DNA from 2 places in the Ramlibacter tataouinensis genome. Region 1 is predicted to be linked to the other one. Evidence: predicted binding sites of a transcription regulator. Region 1 holds the regulator's gene; the other holds the start of a gene.
What was found. Region 1 encodes LexA, which represses DNA repair genes until DNA is damaged. Its sites were predicted from a motif close to ACTGTATNNNNATACAGT; they were not measured.
Positions count from the first base shown of each region.

Region 2: a site for LexA is predicted at 1,396-1,413, ahead of imuA (translesion DNA synthesis-associated protein ImuA). Genes of this name have one in related genera too.

Region 1 covers NZ_CP010951.1:6,765-11,332, reverse strand. Annotated here, with positions in the region: gene UC35_RS00080 (D-2-hydroxyacid dehydrogenase family protein) at 1-744, opposite strand, end outside; gene UC35_RS00075 (DUF1993 family protein) at 869-1,384, shown strand; gene UC35_RS00070 (hypothetical protein) at 1,539-1,823, opposite strand; gene lexA (transcriptional repressor LexA) at 1,941-2,615, opposite strand; gene UC35_RS00060 (asparaginase) at 2,676-3,611, shown strand; gene UC35_RS00055 (hypothetical protein) at 3,611-4,030, shown strand; gene UC35_RS00050 (DUF6152 family protein) at 4,045-4,506, shown strand; gene adk (adenylate kinase) at 4,513-4,568, opposite strand, start outside.
Region 2 covers NZ_CP010951.1:4,121,800-4,126,367, forward strand. Annotated here, with positions in the region: gene UC35_RS19115 (CoA transferase) at 1-207, shown strand, start outside; gene UC35_RS19120 (hypothetical protein) at 317-796, shown strand; gene UC35_RS19125 (DNA-3-methyladenine glycosylase) at 799-1,320, opposite strand; gene imuA (translesion DNA synthesis-associated protein ImuA) at 1,490-2,167, shown strand; gene UC35_RS19135 (Y-family DNA polymerase) at 2,136-3,413, shown strand; gene UC35_RS19140 (error-prone DNA polymerase) at 3,406-4,568, shown strand, end outside.

The sequences.
Region 1 (4,568 bases):
CAGCTCGGCGCGCGAGGTGTTGACCAGCAGCGAAGTCGGTTTCATCCGGCTCAGGTCCTCGAGCGTGACGATGCCCGTGGTTTCCTCGGACAGGCGCAGGTGCAGGCTGAGTACGTCGCTTTCCTGGAACAGCTCCTCGCGGCCGACCGCCTGGAAGCCGTCGCTGACGGCGCGCTCGCGCGAGGACTGGCTGCCCCCGACCAGCACGCGCATCCCGAAGGCCTTGCCATAGCCAGCCACCAGCTGGCCGATCTTGCCGTAGCCCCAGACGCCCAGCGTGCGTCCGCGCAGCACCATGCCGAGCCCGAAGTTGGCCGGCATCGATGCGGACTTCATGCCCGACTGCTGCCAGCCGCCGTGCTTGAGCGTGGCGATGTACTGCGGCAGCCTGCGCATCGCCGCCATGATGAGGGCCCAGGTGAGTTCGGCCGGCGCCACCGGCGAGCCCACGCCCTCGGCCACCGAGATGCCGCGCTCGGTGCAGGCTTGCACGTCGACGTGCGCGCCGACGCGTCCGGTCTGCGCGATCAGGCGCAGGCGCGGGAGCTTCTCCAGCAGCTGGCGCGTGATTTGCGTGCGTTCGCGAATGAGCACGATGACCTCGGCGTCACGCAGCCGCACCGACAGCTGCCCGATGCCCTTGACCGTGTTGGTGTAGACCTTCGCCGGGTAGTCTTCGAGCTTGGACGCGCACCTGAGCTTGCGCACGGCGTCCTGATAGTCGTCGAGGATCACGATGTTCATGGCGAGATTGTGCCTTGGCCCCGCAAGCGTGCTGGCGGCGCCTGCAGAGTGACCCGGCTTCAGCGCGGAGATGAAAAGCGCCTTAGCATCCGCGCTTTCGCACTGTTACGCCAAGGAGCCTTTGATGACGATTTCCATGTCTTCCGCGAGCCTGCCGATCTTCCGGACCGCACTCGAGAACCTGGCCCACATCCTCGACAAGGGTGCGGCCCACGCGGAAGCGCGCAAGTTCGACCCCACGGTGTTGCTGCAGTACCGGCTCGCGCCCGACATGCTGCCCTTCGCCCGGCAGATCCAGATCGCGTGCGACGGGCCGAAGAACGGCGCGGCGCGGATCGCCGGCATCGAGGCGCCGCGCTACGAAGACAACGAGGCGAGCTTTCCGGAGCTGAAGGCGAGAATCCAGAAGACACTGGACTGGCTGGCCACGGTGCCCGCCGACAAGATGGACGGCACGGAAGACAAGGAGATCACCTTCCCGGTGGGGCGCGACAAGACCCGCACCATGAAGGCCGAGGCCTATTTGAAGCACTGGGTGCTGCCCAACATGTTCTTCCACATCACGACCGCCTACGCGATCCTGCGCCACAACGGCGTGGAACTGGGCAAGGCTGACTATCTGGCTGGATCGAAGGCCTGATCGGACGTCGTAGCTGGGGGCGGCCACGGGCGCCGGTTGGCCGGCTCCGCTCATGTCCCCCGGGACGGGCTTTGCCCGTCCCTCCTCCTTTACTTCGCTACGCCGGCCACCCGCGCCCGCGGCACTGACCGTCGCTGGTGAAAATCGAGGCTGCTTAGCCGGCGGCGGCTTCCAGCGCGGCCAGCCGGTCGAGTTCGGCGCATACATCCGCCATGCGGCCGGAAATCACCAGCCGGCCGGTGGCGCCATGCACGATGCGCAGCGGCTTGCGCCTGCACGGGGTTGCAGAAAACTCGTGGGGCAAGCCGCCCGGCTGCGCGCCGGCAGGCACGCGCCTGCCGGCGGCCACCGGACCGCCCGCCCCACGACAACTGCGAAGACTGAACAAGGCCTTGAATGGCGACAGCAATCCACTCGACATGAACATCGCGATTCCCATGTGAATCTCCTTGGACTCCAGAGCTTGGACACAGGCAGGATTGCGAAGAAGGGCGCTGCCGCAGGGTGATGGCGCCGTGCGCGCCATACGCCCGCCACCTGCGGCCGGCCCGGGGTGCTACATGAGCATGGTGTTGCGGATCAAGCCGACGGCCAGGCCTTCGATCTCGAAGGGTTCGCCCGGCTCCACCACGATGGTGGGGTAGTCCGGGTTCTCGGCGTGCAGTTCGATCAGGTGCTTGTTGCGGCGGAAGCGCTTGACGGTGACCTCGTCGCCCAGGCGCGCGACGATGATCTGGCCGTTCTTGGCGTCCTTGGTGGCCTGTACCGCGAGCAGGTCGCCGTCCATGATGCCGGCGTCACGCATCGACATGCCGCGCACCTTCAGCAGGTAGTCGGGCCGGCGCTGGAACAGGCTGCTCTCCACGTAGTAGGTCTGGTCCACGTGCTCCTGCGCGAGAATGGGCGAGCCTGCGGCCACACGCCCGACCAGCGGCAGCGCGAGTTGGGCCAGGCTGGGAAGCGGCAGGGAGAACTGCTTGATGCGAGATTCGTTGATGGAGCGAAGGGCATCGCTGCGCAGGCGGATGCCGCGCGAGGTGCCGGCCACGAGTTCGATCACGCCTTTGCGGGCCAGCGCCTGGAGATGCTCTTCGGCGGCGTTGGCGGACTTGAAGCCGAGTTCAGCCGCGATCTCGGCGCGCGTCGGCGGCGCGCCAGTGCGAGCGATCGCGCTCTCGATCAGGTCCAGGATCTGCTGCTGGCGGGCGGTGAGCTTGGGCGAATCGAGCATGGTGGCTCCTGTTTCGATATCCAGTAACTGTATTTTTAACCAGTTTCGTAAAGTGCGCAAGTGAGCGAGAAAAAAATCGTGGTTCTGGGCACCGGCGGCACCCTGGCGGGCACTTCCGCCGCGGCCGGCGACAACATCGGCTATACGGCGGCGCAGATCGGCGTGGCGCAGCTGCTGGCGGCCATCCCGGCCCTGCGCGGGCTGCCGCTCGAATGCGAGCAGGTCGCCCAGGTGGACAGCAAGGACATGAGCTTCGCCATCTGGCGCGAGCTGGCACGGCGCTGCGCGCACTGGCTTGCGCAGGACGAGGTCGCGGGCATCGTGGTCACGCACGGCACCGACACCCTGGAGGAAACGGCCTATTTCCTGCAGGAAGTGCTGTGCCCGGCCAAGCCGGTGGTGATCACCTGCGCCATGCGGCCGGCCACCGCCCTCGGCCCGGACGGGCCTCAGAACATCGTCGATGCGGTCACGGTGGCCGCAGCCGGGGGCGCGCGCGGCGTGGTCGCCGTGTGCGCGGGCGTGATCCACGGCGCGCGCGAGGTGATGAAAGTGCATCACTACCGGCTCGACCCGTTCAGCTCGGGCGATGCCGGGCCGCTCGGCTACGTCGAGGAAGGGCGGCTGCGGCTGCTGCGGGAGTGGCCGGGCGGCGACGTGGACCTGGCGCGCGTTCGGCTGCAGAAGGCCCTGTCGGCGCCAACGTGGCCGCGCGTGGAGATCGTCATGAGCCATGCCGGCGCCAGCGGCGCGACCGTCCGCGCCCTGGCAGCGCAGGGCATCGCGGGCCTGGTCGTCGCCGGCACCGGCAACGGCACCATCCACGCTGAACTGCTGGACGCGCTGCTCGAGGCCGGGAAGCAGGGCGTGACGCTCTTGCGCGCGAGCCGCTGCGCCGAGGGCGGCGTGATCGCCGGCGAGAAGGACTTGATCCCCGGCACGAGCCTGTCGCCGGTGAAGGCGCGTGTCGAGCTGATGCTGGCGCTGATGCCCTGATGTTCGCCGGACTGCAGTCCCATCCCTGGGCCTACCCGGTCCTCGAGATCGCGCACATCTTCGGGATCGGCCTGTTGATGGGCAACCTCATGCTGCTGGAGGTGCGCGTCTTCGGCCGCGGCGCCCAGTTGCCGCTGCAGTCGCTCGCGCGCCTCGCGCTCACGGTCGCGCTTGCCGGCTTCTCGCTGGCGGCGGCCAGCGGCCTGCTGATGTTCGCGAGCCAGCCGGGCGAACTGCTGGCCAACCGCGCATTCACCCTGAAGATGGTGTTGATTCTCGTGGCGGGTTGCAATGCGGCGTGGTTCCATGGCCGCCGCAGCCTGGCCCGTGGCGACGCGCTGGCGCGCCTGCAGCTGTTGGCGTCCACGCTGATCTGGCTGGCCGTGCTCGCGTGTGGCCGATGGATTGCCTACGTCTAGAAGGAAGGATGATGATGAAGCGTCGTACCTGCGTGCTGGCCGCGTTGGCCCTGCCGTTCGCCGCGCGCGCGCACCATGGCTGGAGCAGCTTCGACCAGGACCGGCCGCTGTTCCTGCAGGGACGCGTGGTGGCCGTCAAATGGCAGAACCCGCACGCCGAACTCGTGCTGGAACTGCCGGCCGGCTATCGCGTACCGGCGGAGGTCGGGTCCATGCAGGTGCCGGCGCAGTCGGCCACGGTGGATGGCAAGGCCCTGCTGGCGCGCGCCGCGGCGCCCACGCGGCAGGATCGCCGCTGGACCATCGAGCTGGCGCCGCTCACCCGCCTGGAAGCCTGGAAGCTGGCGCCGGTGCAGTCCGGCGCGACGATCGGGGTGCTGGGGTATCCGCTCAAGGACGAAAAGGAGGCGCTGGTGCGCGCCGAATACCTTTACGTCGACGGCAAGGCGTACGGGCTGCGGTCCAGCCCGGCGTGAGAAGCCTCAGTTCTCGAGCGCCTGCATGGCGCGGCCCGTGATGTCCTCGACCGAGCCCATGC
Region 2 (4,568 bases), 800 kb from region 1:
CAGACCGGCCAATGGCTGCGCAGCCTCGGGCGCGTGAAGGACGGCTTCGCGGCCGTCCGCCCGTCGCACGCACCCTATGTTGAGGAGAGCGACTCGGGCTTCGGGCGCCTGCAGGCCATCCGCCACAGTGCGCAACTCGGCCGCACGCCCGCGCGCTATGACCGCGCCTCGGTGCCGCCGGGAACCGATCCGCCAAGCTGGACCTGATGTTTATCGGTGTCCGCTGACACGCGGATTCAGCCTCAACCTGCAAACCCCCTGGCCCGCTGAGCCCACGATGATGCCGGGCCGTGCAGCCGCGCGGCGGGAGAGCGTCATGGGCCGTTCGAAATCCGTGCTGCTGGTGCCGCTGCTGGCTCTGGCGCCTCTGCAGGCGCTGGCCTGCTACACCGTCTACGACCGCGCCGACCGCGTCGTCTACCACGGCGACAAACCCCCGGTGGACATGAGCCGTCCGCTGCACGAAACGGTGCCGGAGCGCTTTCCCGGCGGCCATATGGTGTTCGATGCGCAGCAGTGCCCGGTGCTCAGCTCGGTGGCCTACGGCGCGGGCGGGCCCGATCTCGCCACGGCGTCGCCGCTGCTGACCGACGAGCGCACGGCGCGCGCCATGAAGGCGCCTTACGAGCGGCTCGGGCGCGGCGTGGTGCTGGTGCGCCAGCCGGATGCGCGCATGGCGCCGGGCGTCAGCGTGTTGCCGGCCTACCGGCCGCCCGCTGCGCGTGGCCCGGTACGCGAGCCGGCGCTGATCGAGACCGAGCCGGCGCAGCCGCAGCCAGGTCAGCCGCGCTACTGACGCTAATCCAGGGGATCGGCGAACCGGCGGCTGAGAAAGCGCGAGCCGGCCAGCCCGAAGCGCCAGTGCAGCTCCATGGCCTTGGAGATGCCGATGCGCGGGCCGGCGACGATGCGCGAAGGCTCATCGGCCGCCAGCACGTGGAACGGCGGCTGGTCGAGGCGCCGGCCATCGAACTCGCGGGTGATGCCCAGCGCCTGGCCGACCCGTCCCGGTCCCGAGCATAGGAGCCGGGGCTCCTGCAGGCCTCGACGCGCGCGCATGAGGGCCATGCCGTGCAAGGGCTCGAGCGCGCGGATCAGCACCCCGGCCCCGTGGCCTTCTTCGCGGCAGACGAAGTTCAGGCACCAGTGGATGCCGTAGGAGCGGTAGACGTAGGCGCGGCCGGGCGGGCCGAACATGGATTCGTTGCGCGGCGTGGGGCCGCCATGGCTGTGCGAAGCGGGCTCTTCGCGGTCGTAGGCCTCGGTTTCCACGATCCGCCCGCCGACGCCATCGACCAGCAGCACCGCGCCGATGAGCATGCGGGCCACGTCTTCCGAGCGGCCGATGAAGTCCTCGGGGTGCAGGGTTTTGTTCTTCACCGAACCTGCCAAAATACTGTATAAATAGACAGCCATCCGTCGACTGCCATTTTCCGTGCGTTCGCCTTCCCGCTCCATAGCCCCCGGTGCCTTGCCTCATGTGTGGCGCGTGCCTGAGCTGGCCTGCACGGCGGAGAAGGTGCTCGCCAGCGGCCATGCCCGGCTCGACGCTCAGCTGCCGGGCGGCGGCTGGCCGGTGGGCGCGCTGCTCGAAATATTGCAGGAGCGCCCCGGTCGGCATGTGTGGCAATTGCTGCTGCCGGCGCTGGCGCAGCTCGCGCGCGAGCAGGACGGGCCCATGGTGCTGGTGAATGCGCCTTTCGAGCCCTTCGCGCCCGCGCTGGATGCGCAGGGCCTGCTGCATTCGCGCCTGCTGCGCATCGAGGCGGCAAAGCCCCCAGCGCGCCTGTGGGCCGCGGAACAGGCTTTGCGCTGTGCCGATGTGCCCGCCGTGCTTGCCTGGCTGCCGCAATCGAAGGGAGCTGAATTGAGGCGCCTGCACCTGGCCGCTGCCCAGTTCGGGAAGCTGCTGTTCGTCTTTCGCCCGACCCGGGTGCGCGCCGAGTCCTCACCCGCGCGGCTGCGGCTCGAGATCGAGGAGGGCGAAAGCCTGCAACTGCGCATCCTCAAGCGCCGCGGACCGCCGCTGGCTTATCCGCTCGAGCTGCCTTCGCATCCGAAACGGCTGTCGCAGCTGCTCGATTCGCGCAAGGCGAAGGCGCCATCCATCACTGCCACCCAGAAGGACCGATCGCATGTACTGGATCGCACTGTGGCCATCGCATGACGAGGAGCGCACCGCCTGGGGCTGGCATGCCTTGCGGTTCACCCCGCGCGTGGCCTGGGTCGACGAAGCCCTGCTGCTGGAAGTGGCGGCCAGCGAAAGGCTGTGGGGCGGACGCAAGCGCCTGTTGCGCAGCCTGCTCGATACCGGCGATGTGCTCGCGCCGGCGCCCTGGGCCGCCGCTGAGACCTCGCTGGTCGCGCTGGCGCTGATGCGCCTGAAGCGGCGGCGCGAGCCCGCGCCCGCGCAGCTGCCCGATGCCCTGGGCCTGGACTTGCTCAGCGCGGCGAGTGAACACCTGGGGCTCCTGGAGCGCATCGGCTGCCGCAGCTGGGGGCAGCTGCGCCGCCTGCCGCGCGCCGGCCTGGTGCGCCGCTTCGGCGCGCCGCTGCTGGAGGCGCTGGATCGCGCCTGGGGCGATCGCCCCGAGCGCTACGACTGGATCAGCGCGCCGGAAAGCTTCGACCTGCGGGTGGAACTGGCGGCGCTGGCCACCAGCGCACCCGAGTTGATGTGGGCCGCGCAGCGCTTGCTGTCGCAGATGCAACTGTGGCTGCGGGCGCGCCACCTCGGCGTGCTGGCGCTCGAGCTGGAATGGACGCTGGACCTGCGCAGGCTCAACGGAAAAAAACTGCCGCCGAACGAGTGCCTGCAGGTGCGCACCGCGCAACCAGCGCAGGACATGCTGCACCTGCGCCGCCTGGTGTCCGAACACCTGTCGCGCGCCACCCTGTCGGCGCCGGCCAACCACCTGCGGCTGCGCTCGCTCGAAACCGCGCCCTGGCCGGGCCTGTCCACCAGCCTGCTGCCCGAGGACAACAAGCCCGGCGAGAAGCTGCACGAATTCGTCGAGCGCCTGAGCGCGCGCCTGGGCGAGCAGCAGGTGCTGGTGAACCAGGTGCATTCCGACCACCGGCCGGAACGTATGCAAAGCTGGGTGCCGGCCAAGGGCCATCTTGAGGCAAGCAGACCCGGCCCCGCGCATCCTGTCGATGCGCTCTATCCCACCTGGCTGCTGCCCGAGCCGGTGCTGCTCGAGATGCGCGGCGACACGCCTTGCCATGGCGGGCCGCTGCGCCGGCTGGCGCGCCTGTATCGTGTCGAGACCGGCTGGTGGGAAGAGGGCGGTCCGGCCTGCCGCGACTACTTCATCGCCCGCAGCGAGGAAGCGGGGCTGGTCTGGATCTACCGCGAGCGGCCGGGCGGCAACGGACGCGCGCGCTGGTATTTGCAGGGCCTCTATGCCTGAAAGCATCAACAAGCCGCGGCCGCTGCTGGACGAAGACCACGACCTGCCGCCGGTGCTGGCGCAGGGGCCCGATCCACTGCCACGCTACGCCGAGCTGCATTGCATCAGCAACTTCAGCTTCCAGCGCGGCGCCTCGCATCCGCAGGAGCTGGTGCGCCGCGCCTACGACCTGGGCTACGAGGCGCTGGCCATCACCGACGAATGCTCGGTGGCGGGCGTGGTGCGCGCCTGGTCCGGCTGGAACGAGTACGCGCAGTTCATCGCCCGGTTGGAGAAGGCTTCGCCGGGCGAGCGGCGCAGCCGGCACTTCCAGCTCTTGTTCGGCAGCGAGTTCGACATGGGCGACGCCCGCCTGGTGGCGCTGGCCTGCGACCTGGACAGCTGGGGCGGGCTCACGCAGTTCATCACCGCCGCGCGCATGACCGCGCAGAAGGGCGACTACTGCGTGAGCTGGGATGAAAGCGAGCTCGGCTTGCTCAAGGGCTGCCAGCTGCTGCTGGCGCCCAAGCGGGAAGGGTTCGAGCTCGAAAGCCTGTGCGCGCGGCTGCGCGCGCTTCAGGACCTGTTCGGCGCCGATCTCTGGCTCGCCGTGGAGTTGCCCTGCCTGCTGGACGACGACCTGTGGCTGGCCTCCATGAAAGAGGCAGGCGAGCGCGCCGGCGTGCGCCTGGTCGCGGCCGGCGAGGTGCACATGCACCTGCGATCGCGCAAGCCGCTGCAGGACGTGATCACGGCGGTGCGCCTGGGCACGCCGGTGGCGGCATGCGGCACCGAATTGCAGGGCAACGCCGAACGGCACCTGCGCCAGCGCAAGCGACTGGCCGAGATCTTTCCCGCCGAGCTGCTCGCAGCCACGCTGGAAGTAATGGCGCGCTGCCGCTTCGACATCACCGCCATCCAGTACAACTACCCGCGGGAAACCGTGCCGCCCGGCATGACGCCGACGCAGGCGCTGGCGCAGCTCACCATGCAAGGCGCGCGCGAGCGCTATCCGCAAGGCATCCCGGACAAGGTGACGCGTCTGCTGGACAAGGAGCTTCGCCTGATCGAGCAGTGCCGCTACGAGATGTTCTTCCTCACGGTGCACGACATCGTGCGCTACGCGCGGAAGCAACAGATCCTGTGCCAGGGCCGCGGCTCGGCCGCCAACTCGGT